2 linked regions of the Trichocoleus sp. FACHB-46 genome follow. Each later gene encodes a partner of the first gene's protein in a complex. Links are inferred from orthologs where the notes say so. Each region holds a gene or a part of one and is shown on either strand. Other genes may lie near its edges.

Region 1 (14,854 bases):
GATTTCTTCCACCTTTTTAGTCAAGTGGATTAAGGTAGCACCACCACCGGGTACTGTGCCTTCTTCTACGGCTGCTTTGGTAGCGTTCAAAGCATCTTCGATTCGCAGTTTCCGGTCTTTCAGTTCGGTTTCAGTAGCTGCCCCAACTTTGATTACAGCCACGCCACCTGCTAACTTAGCGAGGCGTTCTTGCAGCTTTTCTTTGTCGTAGTCTGAGTCGGTTCTTTCTAGCTCTTGGCGAATTTGGCTGACTCGCTTTTCAATGTCAGATTTGGTGCGATCGCTAACCTCAGCCACAATCGTGGTGTTGTCCTTGGTGATCGTTACTTTCCGAGCTGTGCCCAACATCTCTAGAGAGACGGCATCTAAGGTCAGACCGACATCTTCGGAAACCATCTGACCACCCGTTACCACGGCAATATCTTGCAACATGGCTTTGCGGCGTTCACCAAAGCTGGGAGCTTTTACAGCAGCAGCATTCAAGACACCCCGCATTTTGTTGACCACCAAGGTAGCGAGGGCTTCTCCCTCAATGTCCTCAGCAATAATCAATAGCGGCTGACCAGAGCGTGCAACTTTCTCCAGAACAGGCACTAGCTCTTGGATGGAACCAATTTTCTTGTCTGTGATCAAAATGCGGGCGTTTTCATAGTCCACCAGCATCCGTTCGCCATCGGTGACGAAGTAAGGGGAAATATAGCCCCGGTCGAACTGCATCCCTTCTACGACTTCGAGTTCGGTAGACAAGGACTTCGATTCTTCTACGGTGATTACGCCATCTTTGCCCACCCGGTTCATGGCTTCGGCAATCATGGCTCCTACTTCTTCATCACCACCCGAAGAAACAGTGGCGACTTGAGCGATTGCGTCTCCTTCAACGGGTCTCGCGACCGCTCTGATTTCTTCTGCTAAGAGAGCTACTACCTTTTCGATACCCCGGCGGAGGCTCACCGGATTAGTACCCGCAGCCACATTCTTTAAGCCTTCTCGAATCAGAGCTTGGGCTAGCACTGTGGCAGTCGTGGTGCCATCTCCAGCAATATCCTTGGTTTTGGAAGCCACTTCCCGAATTAGTTGGGCTCCCGTTTGCTCTAGGGGATCTTCGAGTTCAATTTCTTTCGCGATCGTGACACCGTCATTGACGATCTGAGGTGCCCCGTACTTTTTCTCTAGCACCACGTTGCGGCCTTTGGGCCCTAGAGTAATCCGAACGGCATCTGCTAACGCATTCACACCTCGTTCTAACGCTCGCCGAGATTCTTCGCTGAATGCAACAATTTTTGCCATATTTCGTTCCCTACGCTTCCAACTAGAATTTAGCACTCTATCGGAATGAGTGCTAAACCGATCGTGCTCTTTGTAGTAATAAGCAGGGTTAAACCAGCGATCGCCTTACACTTGCAATTCAGGATGGATGAATTGGTATCCCGCAGTTTTGAGCTTTTGGTTAGATACCTTCGCATTGTAGGAGCGAGCACTGGGTTGCGATTCGTCCCAATTTACAGGAGCTAGGTTGTAGCGCTGACACACCTGCTCAATCAGTTCTCGACTGGTTAGCGTCACTTCTTGCACCAGATTATAAACTCCCTGGAGTTGGTGCTCTTGGGCAAAGGCGATCGCGCCCACGATGTCATCTAGGTGAATCCAATTACTCGGCTCTGCCCCTGTTCCCGGTCGAGTCGTGCCCGCCGCTCGCCCAAAAATTCGCTGGAGTTCTCGTCCTGGCCCATAAATACCGCCTAGCCGCAGTACACAAACCTTGAGTTGAGAATTCGCAGCGTTGAGCAATACCTGTTCAGTTTCCGCCAGGATTTCACCGTTGCGGTTGGCAGGTTTAACGGGTGAGGTTTCATCTACCCAATTGCCCTGCTGGTCACCATAAACGGCATAGCTCCCTGTGTAAATGAGCTGCTGTACGCTCGGCGTTTGGGCCAAAACTTTAGTCAGGGTTTTAGCGGTGTGCAGATAAGTTTCTTCATAGCTGTTAGGGCTACGCGCCCCCACACTCAGCAGCACGACTTGTTGATCCGTTAAAGCCTCAGCTAGTGAGGTTTCATCATTGCCTTGGGCTAAAACGGCATGGTCTGCGATCGCCTCCAGTTCTGACAAACGCGGCACGCTGGTTGTGGTAGCCGTGACAGTCCAGCCCACTTGCTGCCAATGTCGAGCGGTTGCCATCCCGACATACCCACAGCCAATAATTGCAACTTTCACAGATCCTCCTTTCTTCTTCAGCAAACACAAAAAAACGGTAGAGGATTTAACGCTCTACCGCTTAAGTATTAGTTATTTCTCGGAACTAAAGGCTATTCAGCCGCTTGAGGCAGTAGCTCGCGCTTCTCACCTTTCAGCACCTTCACCTGACCCTCATCTACATCCATAACGGCGGTGTCGCCATCCTGTATTCGGCCAGAGAGGATTTCTTCAGCGAGGCTATCTTCCAACAACCGCATGATGGCTCGACGTAACGGTCTAGCACCATAGCTGGGGTTGTAACCTTCTTCCACTAACCGATCCTTGAACCGCTCAGTGACTTCCAGCGTGATGCCTTGCTCGCCGAGACGGCGGAAGACCTCGTTCAACATGATGTCCGCGATTTCCTTGACTTCGTCCTTCGTCAGTTGACGGAAGACAATAATCTCGTCAAGACGGTTGAGGAATTCTGGACGGAAGTACTGTTTCAGTTCTTCGTTGACCAGCGAGCGGATGCGGTTGTACTGAGAATCAGCCTGGCTCTCTGCCGAGAACTCAAAGCCAAGACCACCGCCACCCTTCTCAATCACCTTGGAACCGATGTTGGAGGTCATGATCAGCAGCGTGTTCTTGAAGTCTACTGTGCGGCCCTTGGCATCGGTCAGGCGACCATCTTCCAAGATTTGCAACAGCATGTTAAACACGTCGGGGTGGGCTTTCTCGATTTCATCGAACAGCACCACTGTGTAAGGCCGACGACGGACTGCTTCGGTCAGCTGACCGCCTTCGTTATAGCCAACGTAGCCCGGAGGCGAACCGATTAGCTTGGAAACGGTATGACGCTCCATGTATTCCGACATGTCAAGACGGATCATGGCATCTTCGGAACCAAAGAAGTAAGCTGCCAACGACTTGGTCAACTCAGTCTTACCAACCCCGGTAGGACCAGAGAAGATAAAGCTAGCGATCGGGCGGTTGGGGTTCTTCAAGCCAACTCGTGCTCGACGAATGGCACGAGACACAGCCTTAACCGCTTCGTCCTGTCCAATTAAGCGCCCATGCAAGGTGTCTTCCATGTGGAGCAGCTTTTCAGACTCAGACTCGGTGAGCTTGTTCACAGGGACACCTGTCCAAGAAGCCACGATATGAGCAATGTCTTCTTCATCCACCATTGGAGAAGCATCTTCATTGCCAGGTTCAGCCTTCTTGGTTTGAGCGATCGACCGGATTTCAGTTTTGATTTCCATTTCGCGATCGCGCAACTCACCCGCTCGATCAAAGTCCTGTGCCCGCACTGCATCATCTTTCTCTTTCAGAACTTGACGAAGTTCCTTATCGAGTTCTTTAGCAGCAGGAGGTAATTGCGAGTTAAGTAAACGGACTCTAGAGCCCGCCTCATCAATCAAGTCAATTGCCTTGTCAGGCAGGAAGCGATCGGAAATGTAGCGATCCGACAGCTTAGCCGCAGCGTCTAAGGCAGCATCAGAAATTTTTAGCTTATGGTGCTGTTCGTAGCGCTCACGCAAACCGCGTAGGATTTCGATGGTTTCATCCACGCTGGGTTCACCCACCATCACAGGCTGGAAGCGACGCTCTAGCGCAGCATCCCGCTCAATGTGCTTGCGGTATTCATCCAAGGTGGTAGCACCAATACATTGCAGCTCACCTCTAGCTAAGGCAGGTTTGAGGATGTTGGCTGCGTCGATCGCGCCTTCAGCCGCCCCTGCACCAATCAAGGTGTGAACTTCATCGATTACCAGGATGACATTTCCGGCAGAACGGATTTCATCCATGATTTTCTTCAAGCGTTCTTCAAACTCACCTCGATACTTGGTGCCTGCTACCAGCAAACCAATATCGAGTGTAACCACACGCTTGTCTTCCAGAATGTCTGGAATATCGTTGTTAGCGATGCGCTGGGCCAAACCTTCGGCGATCGCCGTCTTACCGACCCCTGGCTCCCCAATCAAGACTGGGTTGTTTTTGGTCCGACGGCCCAAGATTTGGATGACGCGCTCAATCTCTTTCTGACGACCTACAACGGGATCGAGCTTTCCTTCCGCTGCCATTTGGGTCAGGTTAGAGCCAAATTCATCCAGGGTAGGAGTCTTCGTCCGACCGCCCCCTGGCGTGGTTGAAACTTCTGCGGTTTCACCCAACATACGGATGACTTGTGTCCGTACCTTGGAGAGGTCAACTCCAAGATTTTCCAGCACTCTAGCTGCAACGCCTTCGCCCTCCCGAATCAGACCTAAGAGCAGGTGTTCGGTGCCAATGTAGTTGTGTCCCAACTGCCGAGCTTCTTCCAAGGACAGTTCTAAGACACGTTTGGCGCGAGGAGTGAACGGAATTTCTACAGCAACGAAGCCAGAACCTCGACCAATGATTTTTTCTACTTCAATCCGAGCGTCTTTGAGATTGACACCCATAGACTTCAGTACTTTGGCGGCGACGCCGGTCCCTTCTCCAATTAGACCCAGGAGGATCTGTTCTGTACCTACAAAGTTGTGCCCAAGGCGGCGAGCCTCTTCTTGGGCCAACATAATTACCTTAATGGCTTTCTCTGTAAAGCGTTCAAACATGGCGTGTATCCATCACCTGCTGCGTTGCCGGTACGCTGATTTTAGCATAGGGAAATTTTGCTGCTATCATCCGCAAGATAGCAGCAATACAGACCGAGCGATCCCAATTCAAGGTGGCGATCGCTGAAGTTTTTGAATATTTACTTCCGAAGGGAGATTTTGGACAAAGATTTGTTACAAAGTCAAGGGGTAAGCCCCAAGTTCTTCAAGCTCAAGGATTGCCCAGTCCCCGCAAGTGCCAACCTGCTTGGTGTAGCCGAGCCTGAACCTGAGCTTGCCAATCTATAAGTGCTTGACCAAACTCAGGTGATTGTAGCCCACCACGCCACAAAATCAAGGCATCTTCCCCGGTTTCTTCGTAATAACGCCGTCGCCGCCCTGCTTCTTGGAAGCCAAACTTCTCATAAAGTAACAATGCAGGTTGATTAGAGGCGCGAACTTCTAGAGTGGCTCGATCTAAACCTCGTTGTCGCGCTTTTTTAAGGAGCGCATACAAGAGAGTTTGGCCCAGTCCTTGAGCTTGATAGTTAGGATGCACCGCTACGATGGTGATGTGAGCTTCATCGACGATCGCCCAAAAGCACCCCAAACCAACTAGTGGAGCAGCAGGATCATCTTTAGACCCCAGTTCTATAGGCTCTATAGGCTGTTTCTCTAAAGTTTGGTGAGCTTGGCTGGTTTGCAGGACTAATAATTCACTGTTTGGGCTCTCTAGTTCTCTTCGATAACCCTCCAAAGTCCATAGGCCCCCGAAACACAACTGATCGAGGACTAGAGTGGCGGGCAACAATTCTGGAGTTAATGATTGGAGATCCAGGAAATTCACGAGAAGTCTGGGTCGAAAGCTCTGGATGCACAGCCCTCAATTGTACACTGAGAAACAAGACGCACTCACGCCTGTCAACTAACCAAGGACAACTATTACGCAATGGTATCGACTTACTCTGTGGAGGTTCAGAACTCTGGCCGTCAGTATTTACCTGCCCCTGGAGATGCTGCGGCAACCCGATCCCCAAACCAATTCCTTTTGCCCCTGACCGCTCAAGTCAATGGGCAGGATCACTTGGAAGTTGGGGGTTGTGACGTTACGGAACTGGTGCAGCAGTTTGGTTCGCCACTGTACGTTGTGGATGAAGAAACGCTACGCACAACCTGCCGCCAATACCGTGATGCTTTTAAGCAATATTACCCCGGCGAATCTCAGGTTCTTTATGCCTCCAAAGCTTGGAGTTGTCTAGCCATCTGCGCGATCGCGGCCAGTGAAGGATTAGGCATTGATGTCGTTTCTGGCGGCGAGCTGTACACGGCACTGCAAGCAAGAGTCAGCCCCGACAAGCTCTATTTTCACGGCAATAACAAATCAGTTGCAGAACTTGAGTTTGCGGTGGAATCGGGTTGCAACATTGTGGTCGATAACTGGCTAGAACTGCAAACCCTTGCAGGCATGCCAGCCAAAGAAACACCCATCCGCATTTTGTTGCGCTTGACGCCTGGGATCGAGTGCCATACCCACGAATACATTCGCACCGGGCACCTAGACAGCAAGTTCGGCTTTGATCCCAACCAACTGGATGAAGTCTTTACCTTCGTTAGTCAGCAGCCCACATTAAATTGTGCTGGATTGCATGCTCATATCGGTTCCCAAATTTTTGAGCTGCAACCTCACCAAGACTTGGCAGGAGTGATGGTACAGTGGCTGACTAAAGCTGCAGGTTATGGTCTCTCCATTCAAGAGCTCAACATTGGCGGTGGTTTAGGGATTCGCTACACCGAATCCGATGACCCACCCAGCATTGACGCTTGGGTGAAGGTGATCAGTGAGGCGATCGCGGCAGCTTGCCAAGCCCAAAATATCGCCCTACCCAAACTCCTTTCCGAACCAGGGCGATCGCTCGTCGGTCCCACTTGCATTACGGCCTACACGATAGGTAGCCAGAAGACAGTGCCTGACATTCGCACCTACGTCACTGTGGACGGTGGCATGTCTGACAACCCAAGACCGATCACCTACCAATCAGTTTATCGGGCCGTAGTCGCGAACAAAATGTCAGCAGCCATGTCTGAGACAGTGGCGATCGCGGGCAAGCATTGTGAATCCGGCGATATCTTGATCAAAGAAGCCAGTCTGCCCCAAACGGAACCCGGTGATACTCTCGTCGTAATGGGCACAGGAGCCTACAATTACAGCATGGCTTCTAACTACAATCGGTTGCCTCGTCCGGCAGCAGTTTTAGTTAGAGCTGGAGAAGCCAACCTGATCCTGCAGCGGGAAACTTACCAAGATTTAATTCGACAGGATCGCCTACCAGAGCGCCTGAGCGGATTAACGGCCTAACCCGCTAACCTGATTTAGAGCTAGCTTGCTAGTTTCTTCACGATCAGGTGGCCATGCAGTGACTTGCACAAGGCTTAACCGAAATATTCTTGACTGGCAACTGGGAGGCTAGAAGGCTGCACAGCCTCTCAGTTGTCCCCGTTGAGGCGCAAGCGTAATTCAGGTTCTGATGGGACAATTGTGGAAGCGATGGCTGGCTGATCCAGGTTGGACTCAGTCTTTGCTGCTTCAAATTATTGATATTGGACTGGTGCTACTCCTGACGTATATGGTGCTCATCATTATTGGTGAGCGCCGGACACTGTGGATGGTACGGGGATTCATTATCCTAATGCTAGCCGCAGCCGTCAGCACTAACTTGAAACTCAAACTTTTGAGTTTTGTCTTGAACAGCTTGGTGATTGGCTCAGCTGTCTCAATGGCCTTTATCTTGCAAGCAGAATTTCGCCGCTTTCTAGAGCAGTTGGGGCGGGGTGAAATTCTGCAATTGTTTCAACCTTCACGCCGCGCTATTCCCAAACCTGACAATGTCATTGATGAGATTGTCGATGCAGTCAAAGAACTTTCCCAAAACCGCATCGGAGCGCTATTGATTTTAGAAACCAGTGCTCCGATTGATGAGCGCGATTTTTCGGTGCCAGGCGTGAGGTTGAACGCTGAAGTTTCTAAAGAACTCATCCAGACCTTGTTCCAACCCACTACCCTGCTTCATGATGGTGCGGTTTTAATCCGAGCTTCCCGCATCATGGCTGCTGGCGTCATTTTACCCATCTCAGAGCGTACTGCTTCCCGGCAATTAGGCACACGCCACCGAGCCGCGATGGGAATCACTGAGCGAATCGAAAATTGTATGTGTATTGTTGTATCTGAAGAAACAGGGTCGATTTCCCTAGCAGAAAGGGGAACACTCAATCGGCCCCTGACCAGCAGTAAACTGAAAGAACTCTTAGAAGCAAGCTTCTCCCCATCCGTTGACCGCGAAGCAGTTGCCTCAGATTTACGCAACTTTGGTCGTCAAATTGGGTCTCAAGGATTGGCACTCATTTCACGTTTACTTCGTTTGCCCTCTTCGGCCTCTCGGGAAAAAAAATGACTGCAAAGCCAACCATCTTACAAGATCTGCCTGCTGATCTAGATCGAGAGCGGCTGCCTAAGCATGTAGCTGTAATCATGGATGGCAATGGTCGCTGGGCTAAGCGCCAAGGTCTACCTCGGATCATGGGCCACCGCCGAGGAGTAGACGCGCTTAAGGATCTGTTGCGCTGCTGTCGCGATTGGGGAGTTCAAGCTCTAACGGCCTATGCCTTTTCGACAGAAAATTGGGGGCGACCGTTTGAAGAAGTTGACTTTTTGATGACACTGTTCGAGCGGGTGTTGCGGCAAGAACTCCGGGAAATGATGCGAGAAAATGTCCGCATTACTTTTGTGGGTAATTTGGACGCGCTACCCCAATCTCTGCGAGCCGAGATTGAGCGCTCTATGGCTGAAACTCGGAATAATTCTGGCATTCACTTTACGGTTGCCACCAACTATGGAGGGCGGCAAGAAATTTTGCAAGCTTGTCGAGCGATCGCCACTCAAGTTCAGCAGGGACACTTGCAACCAGAAGATATTGATGAGGCAGTGTTTGAGCGGCATCTCTATACCGCAGGCGTGGGCGATCCTGACTTGCTAATTCGGACCAGTGGCGAAATGCGACTGAGCAATTTTTTGCTTTGGCAGATGGCTTATTCCGAGCTTTATGTGACAGATACGCTCTGGCCTGACTTCGATCGCGCCGAGTTCCACCAAGCTTTATGCGCTTATCAACAACGGCATCGTCGCTTTGGCAAGCTCTAAGCCGTGAGGTGAATCAATTAAAGCTGTAGCTAACTAAGGCCCCGAGAAAATGGCATCTTCCACATCCTGGCGGCTGAGCAAATACTTAAAGGAGCGCTGAATCGCCTCCCCTCCCACTTCCAGATAACGTACTGTCAGTTGGTCTACATCTAGATACAACTCGGCTTTCCATGCGGGTTTTGCTATACGCCAGCAGTGAAGTTCTGCTGGGTCTTGTTCGCAACCTTGTTCAGTTAACCAAGTTTCAAGGTCTGGTAGGGAGTGATTATAGAGGGGAGTGTCACTAGAAGGTAGCGTCATAAATCTCAAAGATTGCGTAGACCAAAATTGTGCACAGAATGAGCCTCAAGAAGCAACTCAGGAATACTACCAATTCTCTAAATTGGATTTGTAGACCCTCGTAGGGGCGAATAACCATTCACTCCTACAACTGAGAATTTTTTTGATTGGCATCAGAATCTAAAACCTTAGCAGATGGAGCTGCCAGTTCTGATCTCGCTGTCTCAATTTGCTCACTAGGAGCACTCTGACTCTGCAATTGCAAAGGATGAAAGGCAATATCGCCTCTCGTTAGACCAATCGCGATCGCTAGCATTAAGCAAGCTACAAACGTGACACCCAAGATAAATAAAGCAAAGATTTCTCCGGGTGACAGGGGCCGATCGGTAGGGTCTAGATAGGCAGAGGAAGAATAGCGCCGAGATTGTGAGGCAGAACGGTTAAGGTCCGCTGGGGCTTGCATCACATGCAAACGGGAATAGCCAATTTTGAGGTCGTAAGCAACACGACGCTCCGGATTACTGACGGTAGCATAGGCTTCATTGAGTTGCTGAAACTTTGCTGTGGCGATCGCCGGAGGCAATATGGTGGTATCGGGATGCAATTGTTTGCTCAAATCGCGATAAGCTCGCCGGATTTGTTGCGGTGATGCGGAAGGATGCAATCCTAGCAGGGCGTAGTAATTAGGAGCCGCAGTTTTTGGCAATGGCGACCCTTGATTCACCTGATTTGGCGTTGCTCCATCTTGAGTCACGCGAGTTCCCACCCTACCTAGCTTTTGATTATTCTAACCAGGTTCCTCGCTAAAATTCCTAGCTCCAGCTTGCTGTCGCTCTACTAAGCCACAAATGGCGGCTAACAGCAACCAGCCTAAAACATTGATGCGGATATCAAACAGAGTGACATCAAATAAGTTGAATAAGCTGCAAGCTAAGAACGCTACTAAATAGGTAAATAAAATCAGGCGATCGCTTTGCTGCAAAGGATCTGAGGCAGGATTCCAAGACAGGAACAACCGCACGCCACGATACACCATCCAGCCCACTAATCCCACCAGTAGCAAGGTCGCGAACACCCCTGTCTCTGCCATCAACATCAACGGCAAACTGTGAGGATGGCCCATAAAGACTTGCCACTTGGCTTGATACAGCGGGGTAAAGTTGCGTAAGCCCCAACCTGTGAAAGGCCGCTGCTCGGCTAGAGACCAAGCAAACTGCCATTGGGTTGCCCGGAGGGTGGCGACAGGGCGATTGGGATACAACTCATCCGACAGTCTTGCCCAGAGAAACGCTGGAACAATCAGCCTGAGTGGAGCCTTGATGACCGCAGGGCCAAAAGCTGCTCCGCCAATACCAGTAACAGCTATACCAACCGCAATTACTAGCCAGCGCCAACCGAGATACAAAGCATAAGTTAGGCAAGCCAAGCCTGCTAAGACCCAAGCATTGCGGGAGTTCGTGAGGAGAAGCGCGATCGCATTCCCCAGCACGACGGCAGCTAAAAAGCACCAACGCCCCCAAGCGATACTTGATGAAGTGGAAGCGTTTAGGGCAGGATAGGGCTCCTCAGATAGTGCCGCGATCGCAGGTTCCGCAATTGATTGCGACTGGCTCCTACGGCCTGGAAACGCATCGATCCACAGTCCAATTGCCAAAATAAACGCAATCACCAAGTAATTAGCTAAGACATTGGCATAGGCAAAAATCGAAGACATGCGACCCAAAGGATTGCCGCCTCGTTCCACACCCAGATCGACAATAATTCCCAGCAAACGTAAATGTCCTGCCCAGCCCCAAAACTGCTGACCCAAGCCAATAATGACCACGGGCACTGAGGTTAAAACCAAGACCCAAGCGAGCTGTCGTAGTTGAGCAGGCGTTTGAATCAGCGTACTGAGGGCTGTAAATAAAAAGAATAGCGGTAAGAAGTTAGCCAAGCCCAAGAGTGCCGCAGTGCGATCGTAAGCAAAAATTGCTGCCACCACAAACCACAAGCTCAGAACCGCCAAACCCCGATTAAAAGGACGGCGTTTGATCCAAGTAGCTTGCTTAATCCAGGTAGCGATCGCGGCTCCCAACAAGCTCAAGCCACCCAACAAAGGGCTAAAAGGAAACAGGAGCAAACCAATTTGAACCCAGTGCCAAGGCATTTGCAGATGCCGTTGCGGATGAGTCTGTAAGTGGAATAACTTGTTCAAGGTTGCTTCCTACACTGGTTCCCAAGCCGCTTCAAGGCAATCGGCGCGAGTCAAGCGAATTTGCGCCAAAGCAAACACAGTGGGAATCACCCGCCCATAGTTAGTTGCGATCGCCCGCCAGCCTAAATCCGCAAAAAACAAAGCCCACATCGCTGGTCCCACAAAAGCCAAAACGCTGCGAGTCACGCCATAGCGAGCCGCACTGAGAGCCATCCCTTGTTTTGCGGTTTGTAGCGCTACATAACTTTCAAATTGAGCGGCTGCCACAGCGCCACCTTTCGCGATCGCTTGCTGGGCTACTTGGTAAGTTGCAAAGTGGTAGGCAAACTGTTTTGCGATCAATTGCATCAACATGGGACGCACAATTGAGCTAATCGCCAAAGCACTACCCCCCTTGACCAGCAATCCCATTGGATCTTGCTGCACTGCCAGAGGTAGCTGATCCCGAATTTCAGAGCAAGCTAGTGATTGTTGTACCCGCAGCGTCAAAGCTCCTTTTTCTTTGGTCGATAGTTGTTTCCAGGCACGACTCAGCAGATTGAGAAACACTTCCGCTTCTAAGTCAGTAGTTGATAATTCTTCGGAGTAAGGAATTCTGAGGTAGCGGCAAACTTGAATTAAACATTGGCGATAAGTGATGCGATCGGCATGACCTTGCAGCACTGTCATGCCATCTGCCGCTAAAAACCGAAAGCGTTGCTCTAAGGCATCTAGCCAAGCTTGTCGCCCTTGGCTTTGCACATCCATCGGGTCCGGGGTATACAGGTAGTCAATTGGGTTAAACTTACGGCGAAACAAAATCTCAGTTAGCTCACCTAATTCTTCTTCAGTCGCTAACTCCAAGGCTGCTCTTAGCTCGTCCGCCATAAATTCCTCCACAACTGCACTGTTAACCCCGCTGTCCCATATTCTACTCTTAGCGATTGGCTGTTCGCTGTTGGCTTGTTCGCTATTGGCCCGATGCAAATTCTCTAGGAGACTCAACATTCGTGTTTGATGTTGCTGTGGTTGGAGCTGGCATTGCAGGCATTAGTTGCGCTCAGCAGTTGCGGCAATGGGGCTATCGCGTTGTCCTAGTAGAAAAGTCTCGGGGGTTGGGTGGCCGCATTGCCACTCGTCGGGTGCAGGATACTTGCACGGATCATGGAGCCCGCCATCTCAGTGCCCAAGGAGAGCATCTGGCCCAACTCATTCCAGTTTTGTGCGAAAACCAAATTCTAAGAACTTGGACAGATACTGTTTATGAACTAGGGAGCGATCGCCACCTGCATGCACCGCAATCTCAAGACATTTATCCTCGCTATACAGCTCCCGCTGGCATGAGCGCGATCGCCAAATTTTTAGCAACTGGATTAGACATTCAGCGGAGCCAGCGAGTAGAAGCGATCGCCTTGACCCCAGAAAATACTTGGCAACTGACTTTGGCAAACACCAGTGATCCTGCTGCAACTCCTACAACGTTGGCTGCTCAGGCAGTGGTTGTAGCGATTCCTGCCCCGCAAGCCCTGACGTTGCTCAAGCCTTTGGAAGAAACAATACCTGCTGATAAGTTCTTCAAAACTCTACGCGCGGTCCAATATCATCCTTGCATCACTGCGATCGCAGGTTATTCTCGCGATCGCCAAGCTGATTTAGCCACTCACAACCCAGCTTGGCAAGCTGTCACCTGTCCTGATGATTCAATGATTGATTGGATTAGCCTGGAGAACAGTAAACGCCCCAGTCAAGGCTCAGAACCACAGCCGCCCACTTTCGTCATCCAAAGCAGTGCTGCCTTTGCTCAAACAAACTTAGAAACTTCTGATTTACCAGCAGTGGGGCGTCAACTCTTAGACTATGCCGCCCAAGCTTTCTTTGCTTGGCTCGACGCCCCCGACTGGTTACAAGTTCACCGTTGGCGCTATGCCTTTCCTGCTCAGGGTTGGCTAGCACCTTGTTTAGTTGCCCCGACCGCTTTACCACTCGTTTGTAGTGGCGACTGGTGCGGGGGGATGCAGATCGAAAACGCTTTAGAATCTGGACTGGCAGCAGCAGCCGAAATTAATCATCAGCTTCGGAATCTACCCCTGCCAGAAACCAGCTTTTGGCATACCATTTCCAGTCACTTTGTCGATTCCACGGGCTGAAGCAATTTCAAGCAATGACCCGGAATTTCTTGCTATTGCCTTTCATACTTAGGCTCTTAGCAAGCTTGACTGCATCTCAATGGGAAACCCTGGGAGACTAGTCTGTCGCTTCAGCGCCGTCTCTTGCGCCCTCTTGATCAGTTTCAGTTTCTTCAGCTCGGTTGTCATTACCAAAGCGTCTCTTGCCAAAGCGGCCTTTGTTGGTGCGCTTACGGAATTTGCGAGCGTAAGCTTCATTACGGAGAGCTTTTTCTTTCTTTAAGTTGCGGCGTTTAGCCATGTTTACCTCTTTGAATCTATCTGCCACGCGAAAAGCGATCGCTTTCCCAAACTTTTGCGAGAAGCGATCTCAAGCCAGCGATCTAAAAACCAGAACGCCTAAAAAAATCGGTCAGATGTTTACTCTAACCTAATCTGTGACTCTCACCCAAACAGCTCAGCCTTTAATTTTAGCTGAATTGCGGTTGACAGAGCCGTTGGCAAAGCTGTTGACCGAAAAAGGCCAAGCTTTCAAAGCCAATTAGAGTCACAGTTTGGTCATTTTGGCCGCCAATTCTAGGGCATTGGCTGGAGTAGTGATTAGTCCCTCAGCTCGTGCCAACTGAATCTCAGCTAAAAGTTGCCCAATTTGCGGGCCAGCAGCCAGCTTCAAATGCGTCATTAGGTCTTGACCACTGACAAGAGGCATAGGATGCGCGACTGGATCGTCAGGAGTTAGAAAACGCTCAATCAGCCCCAATAGCACTGATATCGGTACACCTACAGCTAAAGCCCGCACCATCAGCGCTGGGAATACAGGGCCGACCGATTGAAACAGAAAATACTGCTCTCGACAAGACAAACCAGCCGTGACGCTAACTGCTTGTAACTGAGGCAAAAACTTAATAATAGTTAGGGCCGCTTGAATCTCGGCTCGGCTGTATTTCAAGGTCAATAACTCTACCTCAGCCTGCGCTAGGTCTGGAGACAGCAAACTAGCTAGCTTGGCCACCGTGATCCAAGTGCGATGATCGCCTGCAAGCTTGGCTTTAGCAGCTCCCGCCTCAACACCAGAGTTGCTATTAGCAGATTTGTTGCCCGTGGCGCTAGATGAATTTTTAGTGCCTTTACGACTAGCTTTGGTTGTGTGGCGTAGGGAGGCATAAAGTTCAGCTTTGAAGCTAGGACAAGCGGCCACCAAACTAATTGCTGAGCGATCGATCGCCGCAATTTGAGCCAGACTTTGAGCAGTGGCTTGAGGAAACCAAGCTTGGAGCAAGCCATCTTGCCAGGCGGCGGTCAACCACGGAGTTCCCTGAACGCT
Region 2 (14,720 bases), on another replicon or contig:
GCGATCGCCTTGACCCATCAATCGTGCTGATAGTGATAGTTCACAAAATCAATTGGGCTAGCTGAATCACAGCCAACTTTGGGAACCGCAACTCTCTATAATTAAGAAAATGCAATAAATTGAGTACATAAACAGACCGTGCCCATCCGCCACGCTTAGTGACGAGTTGTAGCGACGATTCCGAGGCAAATTGCTTCGTGAAGTGCTGCTGACTTGCCACTAACCACAAACCACTGATAGGTGCGGTTGCCGAAACGACGTAAAGGGGAGACTGCTCACCGATGGCAAAGATTGAAACCCGCACAGAACCCATGGTTTTGAACATGGGGCCTCACCATCCCTCCATGCATGGTGTGTTGAGGTTGGTTGTTACCCTGGACGGGGAAGATGTGGTGGACTGCGAGCCAGTGATTGGCTACTTGCACCGTGGCATGGAAAAAATTGCCGAGAACCGTACCAACATCATGTACGTCCCTTACGTCAGCCGTTGGGACTATGCAGCGGGGATGTTTAATGAAGCGGTGACGGTGAATGCTCCCGAAAAGCTAGCCGATATTGCTGTGCCTAAGCGAGCCAGTTATATCCGTGTGATCATGCTGGAGCTGAACCGCATTGCTAACCACTTGCTGTGGCTTGGCCCATTCCTAGCAGACGTAGGAGCACAAACTCCCTTCTTCTACATCTTCCGCGAACGGGAAATGATTTATGACCTGTGGGAAGCCGCGACTGGCTACCGCATGGTCAACAACAACTACTTCCGCATTGGTGGAGTTGCTGCTGACTTGCCCTATGGTTGGGTAGACAAGTGCGAAGACTTCTGCGATTACTTCCTACCCAAAGTGGATGAGTACGAGCGCCTGATCACCGACAACCCCATTTTCCGCCGTCGGGTTGAAGGCTTGGGCACCATTAGCCGCCAAGAAGCAATTAACTGGGGTCTCTCTGGTCCCATGCTGCGGGCTTCTGGTGTGAAATGGGATTTGCGTAAAGTTGATCACTACGAGTGCTACGACGACTTTGACTGGGATGTGCAGTGGGAAACCGCAGGCGATTGCTTTGCCCGCTACATCGTGCGGATTCGGGAGATGCGTGAATCGGTCAAGATTATTCGTCAGGCGATCGCGGGATTGCCAGGTGGCCCTTACGAAAATCTAGAAGCCAAGCGGATGTCTGCGGGTCCCAAGTCTGAGTGGAACGAGTTTGACTACCAGTTTATTGGTAAGAAGATTGCCCCCACCTTTAAAATCCCCTCTGGCGAACACTACGTCCGAGTCGAGAGCGGTAAAGGGGAACTGGGAATTTACATCGTTGGGGACGACACGGTCTTCCCTTGGCGTTGGAAGATTCGGGCGGCTGACTTCAATAACCTGCAAATTTTCCCTCACATCGTCCGTGGCGTGAAGGTTGCGGATATTGTCGCCATCTTGGGTAGCATCGACATCATTATGGGATCAGTCGATCGCTAACTCTCCAGTCATACATTAGTTTCTACGCTGTAATCCAGCGATCGCATGGGGTGGGTGAAAAACCTGCTCCATTTTTTTGTGGCTTTTCCTGTCGCTAGTTCAAGTCAAGGTTCAGTAATGTTCCATAGGTTCACCTCGCTGGGTGAGGCGATCGCTCCCGTAAAAGTCATAGAACTTAAGTATTAATTCTTAGTTCAGAACTCAATTTCAACAGCTCTATGGTTCTGAATCAACGCTACGAGTTGGAGCTGTTAGCCAAGCAAGATTGGTTGCGATTTGGACAGCGTTGGTGCCGTTGACCGATTGAGCCGATTCCGCCAACCCTGATAGGGAGGTTTTTGACTAATTATGGTCAAGCTTGAAACCAAAACCGAACCCATGATTCTCAACATGGGGCCACATCATCCCACCACCCACGGCTGCTTTCGCTTAGTCGTAACCCTGGATGGCGAAGAGGTGGTAGATTGCGAACCCGTGATTGGTTATCTGCATCGCGGCATGGAAAAGATTGCTGAGAACCGTACCAACCTTATGTACGTGCCCTACGTCAGTCGTTGGGACTATGGGGCGGGCATGTTTAATGAAGCCGTGACGGTGAATGCACCCGAAAAGCTGGCAGATATCCCAGTGCCCAAGCGCGCCAGCTATATCCGGGTGATCATGCTGGAACTGAACCGCATTGCCAATCACTTACTGTGGCTGGGGACGTTCGCGCATGATTTAGGATTGGGTACTCAACCGATTTGGATTTTTCGCGAGCGAGAAATGATTTATGACCTGTGGGAAGCCGCGACTGGTTACCGCATGGTCAACAACAACTACTTCCGCATCGGCGGAGTGGCCGCTGACTTACCCTACGGTTGGATAGATAAGTGCCAAGACTTTTGTGATTATCTGGGGCCACGTTTAGAAGAGTACGAGCGGGTCGTAACCAACAACCCAATCTTCCGCCACCGGGTTGAAGGTGTAGGCACAATTGGTCGAGCCGCAGCCTTGAATTGGGGTCTTTCTGGCCCCATGTTGCGAGCGACTGGCGTGAAATGGGATCTCCGCAAAGTTGATCACTATGAGTGTTATGACGACTTTGACTGGGACGTGCAGTGGGCGACAGAAGGAGATTGCTTTGCTCGCTACCGCGTCCGTTTAGGGGAAATGCGCGAGTCGATCAAAATCTTGCGCCAAGCGATCGCGGGATTGCCCGGTGGCCCTTACGAAAACCTAGAAGCTCAAAGAATCATTACAGGCCCAAAATCTCAATGGAATGAGTTTGACTACCAATTCATTGGCAAGAAAATCGCTCCCACCTTTAAAGTTCCTGCCGGAGAGCACTATGTCCGAGTCGAGAGCGGTAAAGGTGAATTGGGTGTCTATTTAATTGGGGATGATAGCGTTTTCCCTTGGCGTTGGAAAATTCGCGCCGCTGATTTCAACAATCTGCAAATCTTGCCTCACTTACTACGTGGAGTCAAAATCGCTGATATTATGGCAATTTTAGGCAGCATCGACATCATTATGGGTTCAGTCGATCGCTAATTCATGTGGCTCACTGCATCAGAAAATGTTGATGGTTCTTATAGTGGCTTCTAGGAGAGTTTTTTACCTTGGCCGCAAAAATATCTCCCAATCTCAGGAAAACGCATTTTCGTAGCAGAGGCAGTGATGAATTCGATTGGATACCGTTTGGAGCAGTACACAACCAAACGCCCTCAAGAAGTTTTGATTGTTCATGCCGAAGTTGAGGAAGAACCAGACGAAATTACGATTTTTAAGGGCTTTTCCAGTTCCCTCGTACGCCCTACCGCTTTTGATCCCGAAGTGCCGATGTTACCGGAGGGGGCCAAAATTGTGGCGATCGATCGCTTAAAAAGCCCTTATACACCCCAATCCCCGGTTTATTTAGCCCAAGGGCTAACTTGGGGGCAGATGCAGGTTCTGTTATCTCAGGTAGGCGTTTAGATGGCTACTTTACGTAAAGATAACTAGTTAATTTTAAGAATCGGTGAATTACTTACGGATTTTCCGTAATTCCTCCGAAGGAGGGTGAAGATACGCTCTAACCTCTTTCTGTGCCTCAAGGCCTATGCAGGTTCAAAACCCCAGTTCTCCTCATAGCTACGAAATCGCGGTCCCTCAGCCGCATCTGTATAAGCGATCGCTCACTTCCGAAGCAAGTTTTCAGAGGGTGAAGCAGTGGGTGCATGGCGCAAGCATTCGTCGCAAAATTGGCTCTGGCTATGCAGTCGCGATCGGGGTAGCCCTGCTAGGCACAACTGCTGGGTTAACGGTGGGAGACTACTACCAAAACCAAGCGCAGAAACAACTCACTCGCGCTGTAAAGCAAGAGCAACTGCTGAGTGAGCTGCAACGCAATGTACTGCATATGCGCTTGCACCACCACGAGTTTGTGCCGCTCCTAGAGAAACCCGCACTGTTTGAGGCTAAGCACGATCATTTCCTCAGCCATATTGATAAAACTCAGAAGATTCTGCCAAGCCTGCAATCTGTAGCTGCAACTGAGAATTCACCTACTCTCACCCAGTTTCTGCAATCAAGCCAGGGGATCGTGCGTGACTACTTCCAGCAAATGGAGGTGTTTCTGCGAGAGACAAATCCCCAAGAGCTTTCAACTACAGAACTCAAAGCTAGGCAGGCTTGGTTGCTTCAGTTTTCTACTAGCGCAGCTTCGCTCAAGTTTGATGGTCTTTTAGATAACTTAGTTCAACTGATTGAAAGCAACCGTCAGGAACAGCAGCGGGCAGAAGTGGCTTTAGCCGATGCCAAAACCCTGCGGACTGAAATCATTGCCCTAAGCATGGTACTTTCCGTTAGCATTGCGGCTATTTTGGCAGTTTTGACGAGTCGGGCGATCGCTCGTCCCCTAGAGTCTGTCACCAAGGTAGCTCAGCGAGCCACTAAGGAATCGAACTTTGAGCTGCAAGCGCCTATTACCACCCAAGATGAAGTCGGCTTGTTAGCAGCGGCCTTGAATGGGTTGATGCAGTGCGTCACCGAGCATACCCACGAACTGCAAACCGTACATCAAACGCTAGAGAAACGAGTAGAAGAACGCACAGCAGAACTTTGGCGCAAGAATGAACAGTTGGCAGAGGCTCACGACCACCTGCAACAGTTGAATGGCGAGCTGGTATCTCAAGCTCATGAGTTACATCAAGCCCTGCAAGAGCTACGTCAAACCCAAGCTCAGTTGATTCAAACCGAGAAAATGTCGAGCTTGGGCCAAATGGTGGCAGGATTTGCCCACGAAATCAATAATCCCATTACTTTCGTGGCAGCCAATCTCAACTATGCCAACACCTATATGACGCAATTGATCAGCTTGGTGCAGCTTTATCAGCAACAATATCCTCATCCTCCTGCGGTTCTCCAAGCGCAGATTGCTGATTTAGATGTTGGGTTTGTAGTGGATGACTTGCCTAAAGTTTTGACTTCGATGCAAGCGGGAACTGATCGGATTCGCCAACTCGTTCTATCGCTGCGTAACTTTTCGCGCTTAGATGAAGCAGAGATGAAGCCAGTCGATATCCATGAAGGTATCGACAACACACTGTTAATTCTCAATCATCGGCTGGCTCCAGAGATTTCAATTGTCAAGCAATACAGCAAGCTGCCCTTAGTGGAGTGCTATCCAGCACAGCTCAATCAAGTGTTCATGCATCTGCTAAATAATGCGATTGATGCACTGGTATCGCCATCAAATCAGGCGAGGAAGCAAATTACCATTGAAACTGAGGTACTGAAATTTAATCAAATAAAAATCTGTATTGCAGATAACGGTCCAGGTATTTCCAGCGAGTTCAGTAGCAAACTATTTGATCCGTTCTTTACCACCAAACCCGTGGGACAAGGCACAGGATTAGGCTTAGCGATTTGCTACCAAGTTATAGAAAAGCATCACGGCAAAATTGAGGTCACTTCTGAGATAGGGCGAGGCGCAAAGTTTATGATTACCTTGCCAATTCAAGCGATTTCTTCTGCTAATTCAGCGGCATTGCCAGCAAAGGAATTTGTTAAAGCGATCTAAACCAAGCTAGGGACGATCCAATCCGCTCCTCAACGACTTTGCAGATGCAGGCTACAACCCTAATCCAAATGGCGATCGCGTTTTAGATCGCGCTTGGATTAGCTAATACGACACATACAGCAAAGCCGTCTATTCCTTGGTTTAGTCAAATAGTAAAGTTTGAACATTACTATTTGACTAAAAAATATTTTTCTCCGGAAATGCACTCGGTAGCGCGTTACTTAAACGTATAAACTGAATATTTTGAAAAATCCTACAGATTCATAGCTGGACTGTACACTTTATGCTCTTGGCAGTAGAGCAGCCTCTGAGGGAAAGTGCTATTCTCCACTGTGAGTGTGTTGTGAGTGGAGTGCTTAAATTTATGGTCACATCCCCTGCCCGGACGCAACGTCCTAGCTTAGCTTCGATTTCGATTTCAAAGGTACAGTCTGCCCCCTCTGAGCCCACAATTCAAAAACAACCGCTTCAACTCAACCTACCAGCTACTCCGCTATTTGGTACTGATGGGATTCGAGGCCATGCGGGTGATTTGTTGAGCGCTCCTTTAGCGCTACAAGTGGGTTTTTGGGCAGGTCGTGTATTGCAATCTCACACGACGACATCAGGCCCGATCATTTTGGGCCAAGATTCCAGAAATTCTAGCGATATGTTAGCGATGGCGCTCTCTGCGGGCTTGACCGCTGCTGGCCTAGAAGTTTGGAATTTAGGGCTGTGCCCTACTCCCAGTGTTGCTTATCTCGCTCAAACCACCGGGGCGCTGGGTGGTGTCATGATCTCAGCCAGCCACAATCCTCCAGAAGATAACGGCATCAAGTTTTTTGGCCCAGATGGAGCCAAGCTAACCCTAGCAGTCCAAGCTCAAATTGAAGCGGCGATCCGGGGTAATGCGGTAGATGTGAAGCCGCAACTCCAGGGTGGCGATCGCTGGGGACAGCACTACCATCGGCCAGAACTATTGAGCAAGTATGTGGAGTCGCTACACAAGCCGCTACTTCCAGCCGTGAACTTGCAAGGCATGCGGATTGTCTTGGATCTCGCTTGGGGTGCAGCCGCGAACTTAGCGCCTGAGGTATTTACGGCGATGGGTGCTGAGGTGATTTGTCTCCACGACAGTCCAGACGGCGATCGCATTAACGTTAACTGCGGTTCCACCCATCTTGACCCGCTACGGGCAGCAGTGAAGCAGCATAACGCTCATATCGGCTTTGCCTTTGATGGTGATGCCGACCGAGTGCTGGCCGTGGATGCTCAAGGCCGCACTGTGGATGGGGACTATATTCTATATTTCTGGGGCCAAACGCTACGTCAAGCGCAAGAGTTACCCGGCGACACCATCGTTTCGACGGTAATGGCAAACTTGGGCTTCGAGCGGGCTTGGGAAAAACAAGGCGGTAAACTGCTGCGTACTGCCGTAGGGGATCAATATGTCCACGCCGAAATGCTGCGCCAAGGTGCCATGTTAGGCGGCGAGCAATCGGGGCACATTCTCTGTCGGCACTATAGCGTCAGTGGGGATGGCCTACTAACTGCTTTACACCTGGCAGCACTGGTGCGAGGGGCAGGTACTTCTTTGGCAGATTTAGTCGATCAAAGCTTCCAAACTTATCCCCAGCTACTCAAGAATGTGCGAGTTGAGGATCGCGATCGCCGTTTGAACTGGCAAAACTGTGATGGTTTGCAGAATGCGATCGCTCAAGCCGAAGCCCATATGGGAGACCAAGGCCGAATTTTGGTTCGAGCCTCTGGAACCGAACCTGTGATTCGAGTCATGGTAGAAGCGGCTAGTGCCGAGTTGGCATCTTACTGGACAGACAATCTAGTTTTAGCTGTACAAGAGCATTTGACTTAGCACTACTCAGAGTTTATTTTTTTGGCAGCACTGGTAGCGGCTCGATAGTTTGCTAGGAAGTAGAGGGTTGTTGAAAGCAGCGAAAGCTACTACAGCAACCCTCTATTCTTGGATTTGCCGAGTCTGATCTTGAAAAAAGCTTTTTTGTGTGCAAAAAAGCACGTCAATATTAAGTTTTTCTAAGGTTAATGGGGTCAGTTGTTTAAAGCCTTCTTAAAGCCAAGCCAAACAGTCGCCGGATCAGAAGCCCAGATGCCACAATTGGTAGGCCCCTCTCCCTACTGCTGATGCCGATACCCTAGCCGTCTCTCAACTTTATTTGGGGTTCTCGCAGAAAGAATCTACGCAATTGGTACAACCCTCTACATTGCCTCTGAAACTACCGCTAGTTTCTCCGCCGGAAAATGCCACTAATTGATTGACCTAATTAGTTGTGGCTCCGCGTCGAGGCTCCGAGTCAAAGTTAAGGAGAGGATCAGCCTCATAGTTTTGCTATGCCCAAATCAAAACTGAAGTCAAAGCAAAAAGCTCTCAATGACGAAGCCCCGCCGCTAACGATGAAGGAGCGGTTGGCTCAGAAACGAAAAGCTGCCCAAGCCCGGAAAGAACTCGTTAACTACACAATTTTTGCCCTTTTACTGTGTGCAGTTGCGGGCTTATGTTTCGGTGTAATTAATGAAGATCCGAAGCCAGGAATTGGCTTAACTGTGGGTCTGCTTTGCCTCAGCCTGTCATTTAAGTATCCGCGTCAGGCAATGTGGGGATTTCTTATCTACCTACCCTTTGGCGGAACGATCACCTATGCGATTGGCAATAGCCCTTTGCTCCAGTTGGCTAAGGACGCTTTCTTTATCCCAGCTCTCATTGGCACTATTCAGTACTGTCGGCGCGAGCGTCTGCCTTTTCTAATTCCTAAGCAGCTCATGCCGGCATTGGGAATTTTGTTTGCCTATTGTTTACTAGTTCTAGCTTTTATTAACGGCTCGCAACAGATGGCGGCTAATGGAGCCGAGCAGCCATTTGCAATGGGAATTTTGGGTCTCAAGGTTTTGATGGGTTATATCCCTTTAATCGTCTGTGCTTATTACTTAATCCGAGACAAAAAAGACCTCCATTTCCTGCTGCGCCTTCATGTTGTGTTGATTTTGGCATGTTGCGGTCTTGCCTTCATTCAATACACTTTCCTCAAGACAGGCCGTTGTGCTGGAACGGTAGCCTCAGGAGCATCTCTCTTCAAGGCCTCTCTAGACGCAAGATGCTTAGTCGGTGGCTCTCTGCTATATAGCCCTGAGCATGGGCAGATCCGCCTGCCTGGAACCTTTGTTGCCCCGTGGCAGTGGGGTTGGTTTCTCATTTCCAGCGGGTTTATCAGCTTTGCTGCGGCCTTCAGCGATCCCTCGTTTGTTTGGCGGAATGCTGGGTTGTCAGCAATGGCAGCAACCTTCATTATGTCTACCTTATCGGGCCAGAGAATTGCGTTAGCACTGGTACCAGTGACCACAGTGATTCTGCTAATCCTCACGGGACAAGTCGCTAACCTCAAGCGCTTTATTCCCATAGGCGCAGGCTTAGGTCTGATTTTGAGCGTTGCGATGGCAGCCAATCCGGAGGTCGTCCAAGAGCGGATTACTAGTTTTCAAGGACGATGGGAAGCTTCACCCCCTCAAGCCTTCATCATGCAGCAGTTTGAATATGCCGCAGAGCGATCTGGTTTTTTAGGCAAGGGTTTGGGGCGAGCCACGAATGCGGCCCGCTCTTTGGGCAACTCGGAACTCATTGAAACCTATTACCCTAAATTACTTTACGAAATTGGGCCGCTGGGAGTGCTGGCTTTTTTGGTAGTAGCGATCAGCTTGACCATTATTACATTTAAGGCTTATCGCTCTGTGCGCGATCGCAGTTTGAGAAGTTATGGAGCTAGTTTCTGGGTTTTCATCTTATTCATTAGCTTCAATACTTACTACTACCCCTTAGATGTAGACCCAGTGGCTGTTTACTACTGGTTTTTTGCTGGCGTGATTTTGAAGTTGCCAGAATTAGATCGCCAGGAAAAATTACTTAAAGAAGCCTCGGAGGATTTGGTTAGTAAGAAGAAAGGTAGGCGATCGAAAAAAGCAACAGCAACTTTATAAGGAAATCAACCGCCGTGAATTGTGAAACTAAAGTGGTTAGAAAGAGATTAGATTGGATTGACCAAACCAAGGGAATTGCAATCTTAGCAGTTATCTTATTCCACTTTTTTCAAAACTACCCTGAGCGCTTTGATTTAGTCGTCGCTTTGGATCGAAATGGGGCTCGCTTCGGCTACGCTGCGGTTGATATCTTTTTTGTCATGGCTGGGTTTAATACCAGCTATGCTTTAGCCTCAGCTTTGAAAACAGCTAATTTAACTGAGATATCGGTAGATTGGAAATTGTGGTTAAAGAAGCGAATCTCTCGGCTGTATCCTACTTATTTTCTGGCGGTTGTATCTAGTTTGATGCTCTATCAGTGGTTCGGCCACTTAAAAATCAACTCGATTCAGAACTTTATCCTGAGCTGTATTGGTTTGGCAGGTTATGAGTTTCAATCGATCAACCCTGGCTTTTGGTTTTTTACAGTCATCCTAGAAGCTTATTTAAGCATTCCTCTAATTTTCTATTTTTGCCGAGGGCAGACAGTCAAGATTTTGGGCTTAGGGATTTTAGTTGCTGCCCTAACTAAGGCTCTTTGTTGGGTTCTACCTCAGAGTTCACCGAGTTTCTGGTTTTTATTGCAAAATAACTTCTTGGGTAGCTACTTTTTTCAACTTTGCCTTGGTTTGTACTGGGGGTTTGTTTACTTTGAGAAGCAATCCTTTAGGAGAATTGATTGGCTAGCGGCTATTGGTACTTTTGTGATTGGTATTGTAATTTGTGCCGGAATGGTTTTGGGCAAAGCTAACATCACTTATATGTTTGGGTTTGATGTGCTACTCTCGCCAATTCTATTCTTGGGACTTTATGCGCTTCTCCAATTCTTGAGCCAATGGCGATCGCTACAGTGGGGTATGAGCTTTCTTTCGTTATTAGGACTTTACTCATATCAACTATATTTAATTCATCAACCGCTTTTTGTGGTGGCTTTGCGTAGACTCAATCAGTTGCTTGATTTGCCCCCTTATCTTCACCTCGGCTTCTCTGTTTTAGTAGTAGGTTTATTACTTACTATTTATGGATTTTTATTTGTCAAAACAGAAGTTTTTATTCGCAAACAGACTAGAAAATTAGTGAGTAGTCAAGCTTAGATGACCAACCAAACTGAAACTGCAATGAAAAATTCAGATGTTATGGCTTGGCCTTTAATCTCGGTGATTGTTCCCACCTATTGTCGTGAGGAGGCTTTGCGAGACACACTAGTGGATGTCATGACGCAGGACTACCCTAACTTTGAAGTGTTGGTGGTAGACCAAACTTGTACTCACGAGCCTGCGACCGAAGCCTACTTGGAGCAACTAGCCACAGCAGGCAAGATTCAGTGGTTCCGGGTGGATTGGGCCAGCTTGCCCGGAGCGCGAAACTACGCCGTGCGGCGCTCTACAGGTGACATTATTTTGTTCATTGATGATGATGTGCAGCTTACGCCTGGTTTTCTAGCAACGCATGCCCGCAACTATGTGGAACAACCAGATGTGGGGGCTGTGGCGGGTCGTGTCTTCGATCGCATGAAGCTGACTGAGTCGAAGAAAACTCGCGTCATTGAATATTTGCCGCCCGAAGCGATGGACCCAGGAATAGCCTGGTATCACATTGATTTGGTTCACACGATTAAACCTCAGCAAGTGTTGACCGCGAGAGGCTGTAATATGTCCTTTCGTCGGGAGCTGTTTGAGCAGCATGGCCTGCACTTTGATGAGCGCTTTCGAGGTAGCGCTGTGCGAGAGGAGTCTGACTTTTGCTTGCATATTCGCCAAACGGGCTACCGCATTTGGTACGACCCAGAAGCTCATCTGGTGCATTTAGGAGAAGAAACGGGAGGTTGTCACGATATCAGCACGCGATCGCTGCAATATCAACTCACTTTCTACCACAACCACTTCTTGCTAGGGCTGAAGAATCTCACCCCGATCCAAGCTCTACGCTTGTTTGCTCGCCTATTCGACTGTCACGTGCTAGGTCGGCCACCTTGCCACAAGAGCGGTTCTCCCCTAAAGATCCTAAGTCGCGCGGGGTTCTATTTCTTAGGATTCCTGAGTGCTGTTTGGACTGTGATTAAATCTATCTGGGATGATGGTCAAACCTATACACGCTTGGATCAGAACGCTAGAGTGACACAGGCACCCGTTGCCAACCAATCGTTAGATGAACAAGCTACAGCTGTTAGCTCCATGAAGTCTTAGCAGATTTGGTTCAGGCTAAAAGGTAAAGGTAGGGTTCAACGAGTAAATTCTAAACAGCCATGAGAATTTTAGTAGCTAGCCATACCTATATCGTTGATCTCAATTGTGAGAAGTTGCGATCGCTGGCCCGATTGGAGCCAGATGTTGAGGTAACAATTGTGGTGCCTCAACGGTGGCGGCCTGGAGGCGTGCAAAATACCATTATTGAAACTCAGCCTCGCCAAGAAGGTCCGTTCCGGATTGTCCCGGTTTCCAATTTGAGCCAGAACAATCAAGGACTACTTTGTTTTGGTCAAGATCTGGTCACGTTGCTACGCCAGTTTCGACCCCAAATCATTCAAGTAGAGCAGGGATCAAAGGCGATCGGCTATAGCCAACTGATTACGCTAAACCGTCTGCTAGGCCTAAAAGCTAAAAACCTATTTTTTACTTGGTGGAATCTACCTTACAGCCTCAAGTTTCCCATCTCCGCCATTGAAGCTTATAACTTGCGCCATACTGATGGGTTGGTAGCTGGGAATCAGGATGGTGTGGAAATCTTGCAGCAGCATGGTTACAAAGGCCCTGCCCGTGTGATGCCGCAATTGGGAGTAGATGAAACTTTATTTCGACCCCAACCTCAGCCAGAACTAGCGGCTCAGCTTGGCATTCAACCGTCTGAGTTTGTGGTAGGTTTTGTCGGGCGCTTTGTGGAAGAAAAAGGCTTGCTAACCCTAGGGAGAGCCTTGGCGGGTCTGCGCGATCGCCCCTGGAAATGGATGCTCTTAGGCCGAGGGCCACTAAAAGATACTCTCTTTAACTGGGCGCAGCAAGAAGGCTTGGCAGATCGGTTGATTTGGGTGGAGAGCGTCCCGCACGATCAGGTGCAGCGATATATCAATTTAATGAGCACCTTGGTGCTGCCTTCGGAAACCACCTATCAGTTCAAAACCTTAACCTCGGTGGGCTGGAAAGAGCAATTCGGCCATGTGCTGATTGAAGCAATGGCTTGCCAAGTCCCGGTGATTGGCTCGGATTCGGGGGAAATTCCCTATGTGATTGGGGATGCGGGCTTAGTCTTCCCGGAAGGAAATGCCGAAGCGTTGCAAGATTGCTTGCGGCAGTTGATGGAGCAACCGGAGCTAGCAACCAACTTGGCGAAGCGAGGGTACGAACGAGTCCTTAACCAGTACACCAATCACGCTTTGGCTAGCCAGTTATTGAGCTTTTACAAGGAGTTGCTTGCCGCGTGAACCAGCCTCTGCGGGTTTTGCAAATTGTGCCTTCCATTTCGCTAGTGTACGGAGGGCCGAGCCAGATGGTGTTGGGGTTATCCGGTGCCCTAGCTGCTCAGGGTGTAGAGGTGACGATCCTAACTACAGACTCGAATGGCGATGCAGGCCAGGCTCCCTTAGAAGTGCCCCTCGATCGCCCTGTAGAACAAGATGGCTATCACATCCGCTATTTTCGCTGCTCACCTTTCCGCCGCTACAAATTCTCTTTGGACTTGCTGCAATGGCTGGCTAAACATGCTCACTCCTTCGACTTGGCCCATATTCACGCCTTGTTTTCTCCGGTGAGTACAGCAGCAGCTACGATCGCGCGATCGCAAAAGTTGCCCTATTTACTGCGTCCCTTGGGAACCCTTGATCCCGCTGACCTACGCAAGAAAAAGCAGCTAAAGCAGATATATGCAGCGTTACTAGAGCGGCCTAATTTGGCGGGGGCGGCGGCAATACATTTTACGAGTGCTCAAGAAGCCAAAATTTCTGAACGTTTTGGGCTGACTACTAAAGATTTAGTCATGCCGTTGGGTGTGAGCTTACCGGAGTTGTCTGCTCACCCCGAAGCAATTCGCGCTCAGTTGGGCATTCCCAGCGATCGCCCCCTCATTTTGTTTATGTCCCGAATTGACCTTAAGAAGGGGTTGGATCTGCTATTACCTGCTCTAGAAACTTTGCTGGCAGAAAAAATTGAATTTCATTTTGTTCTAGCAGGTGGGAATCCTCAAGATCCAGATTACGAAGCGGCGATTCGGAGCCAAATTCAAGCTTCCTCGCTCGTTCCCCACACGACGGTAACTGGGTTTGCCGCTGGAGAAACGAAAGCTGCCTTGCTGCAAAGCGCTGATTTGTTTGTGCTGCCATCCTACTACGAAAACTTTGGCATTGCGGTAGCCGAAGCGATGGCAATGGGCACGCCTGTGGTGATTTCAGACCAAGTGCATATCTGTGAGGAAGTGCGGCAGGCAGAGGCAGGCTGGGTCGGGCCTTGTGAGGTAGCAGCTTTAACTCATTTGCTCAAGGATGCTTTGAAGGATGCGTCTGAGCGCCAACGTCGAGGCCAACGAGCAAAAGCCTATGCTTTGCAGCACTATAGCTGGCCTGCGATCGCTCAACAAATGATTCAGTTTTATCAAAAAATTTTGGCGACAACCGCACGCTAGTTTTTGCTGAAATAGCTCGTGAATGGATTGCGCAGGCTTAAAAGTAGCGCATCAAGTCTGAGAAGCTATAGCAACTGATAATCAGCAATAAGACGGCAGTGACCTGGGTAATCCGAGGTTGTGAGGAAGGGATGAGGGCTTCCCGGACTAAAGTGGAGACGGCGGCTCCAATGGCGAAGCTTAAGCTCAGGACTAAGTAAGGCCAACCTTTCGTGAGGCCCCAGACCACATCGCTGGCTCCCCATACGAGTAGGAGGGCGATCGCTAACAGGAGCATCAATAATTCCACAAATTGCGGTGGGTTACTGCTACTCGCCACTACTAGGGTGTCCCACCAAGATTGCCAGCGTCTCATCTCGCCACCACTTTAATCACTACAGCTAATTATGGCTTGAACCTGTTTTGGGTTAAGCGTTTCAGAACTGACCGTAGGATAGTCCAACTGTTTTGATTTGGCTACCTGCCTTGGGGTGGGAGTTATTTATGTTGCTTTGCGTAGGTTCTCTGGCAGAACCAAGAGCTTGGGGGCACTCGCCCCCAAACCCCCGCTGAAGGACGGCTGCGTCCTCCAGACCTCC

Evidence for each region.
Region 2: the proteins of cdaA (region 1) and glmM are in contact, whole or in part, in a crystal structure (PDB 7OJS), measured with the Bacillus subtilis proteins. The link is inferred for Trichocoleus sp. FACHB-46 from one-to-one orthologs.

The regions. Positions count from the first base shown.
Region 1 is NZ_JACJOD010000006.1:390,840-405,693, reverse strand. The notes cover bases 6,248-9,241. They hold cdaA (diadenylate cyclase CdaA), read left to right. Parts: upstream 6,248-7,279; coding sequence 7,280-8,203; downstream 8,204-9,241. Other genes in these bases: H6F72_RS02055 (DUF3143 domain-containing protein), read right to left, coding at 8,983-9,241; H6F72_RS02060 (isoprenyl transferase), read left to right, coding at 8,200-8,949; lysA (diaminopimelate decarboxylase), read left to right, coding at 6,248-7,110. Also shown: groL (chaperonin GroEL), read right to left, coding at 1-1,287; H6F72_RS02085 (NAD-dependent epimerase/dehydratase family protein), read right to left, coding at 1,393-2,214; H6F72_RS02080 (ATP-dependent Clp protease ATP-binding subunit), read right to left, coding at 2,307-4,775; rimI (ribosomal protein S18-alanine N-acetyltransferase), read right to left, coding at 4,987-5,601; more of lysA, read left to right, coding at 5,704-6,247; more of H6F72_RS02055, read right to left, coding at 9,242-9,249; H6F72_RS02050 (J domain-containing protein), read right to left, coding at 9,374-9,982; H6F72_RS02045 (O-antigen ligase), read right to left, coding at 10,016-11,425; H6F72_RS02040 (YaaW family protein), read right to left, coding at 11,435-12,412; H6F72_RS02035 (FAD-dependent oxidoreductase), read left to right, coding at 12,415-13,551; H6F72_RS02030 (hypothetical protein), read right to left, coding at 13,649-13,831; H6F72_RS02025 (CCA tRNA nucleotidyltransferase), read right to left, coding at 14,078-14,854. UniProt on the Bacillus subtilis protein: One of 3 paralogous diadenylate cyclases (DAC) in this bacteria, catalyzing the condensation of 2 ATP molecules into cyclic di-AMP (c-di-AMP). Upon expression in E.coli leads to c-di-AMP synthesis.
Region 2 is NZ_JACJOD010000022.1:133,375-148,094, reverse strand. What follows is about bases 5,257-8,116. They hold glmM (phosphoglucosamine mutase), read left to right. Parts: upstream 5,257-5,872; coding sequence 5,873-7,360; downstream 7,361-8,116. Other genes in these bases: hpsL (hormogonium polysaccharide biosynthesis protein HpsL), read left to right, coding at 7,855-8,116; H6F72_RS12755 (sensor histidine kinase), read left to right, coding at 5,257-5,508. In the rest of the region: H6F72_RS12775 (hypothetical protein), read right to left, coding at 41-325; H6F72_RS12770 (NAD(P)H-quinone oxidoreductase subunit H), read left to right, coding at 282-1,466; H6F72_RS12765 (NAD(P)H-quinone oxidoreductase subunit H), read left to right, coding at 1,815-2,999; H6F72_RS12760 (hypothetical protein), read left to right, coding at 3,126-3,422; more of H6F72_RS12755, read left to right, coding at 3,547-5,256; more of hpsL, read left to right, coding at 8,117-9,492; H6F72_RS12740 (acyltransferase), read left to right, coding at 9,525-10,625; hormogonium polysaccharide biosynthesis glycosyltransferase HpsN, read left to right, coding at 10,650-11,717; hormogonium polysaccharide biosynthesis glycosyltransferase HpsO, read left to right, coding at 11,777-12,949; hormogonium polysaccharide biosynthesis glycosyltransferase HpsP, read left to right, coding at 12,946-14,142; H6F72_RS12720 (hypothetical protein), read right to left, coding at 14,180-14,497. UniProt on the Bacillus subtilis protein: Catalyzes the conversion of glucosamine-6-phosphate to glucosamine-1-phosphate. Glucosamine-1-phosphate is used for cell wall biosynthesis.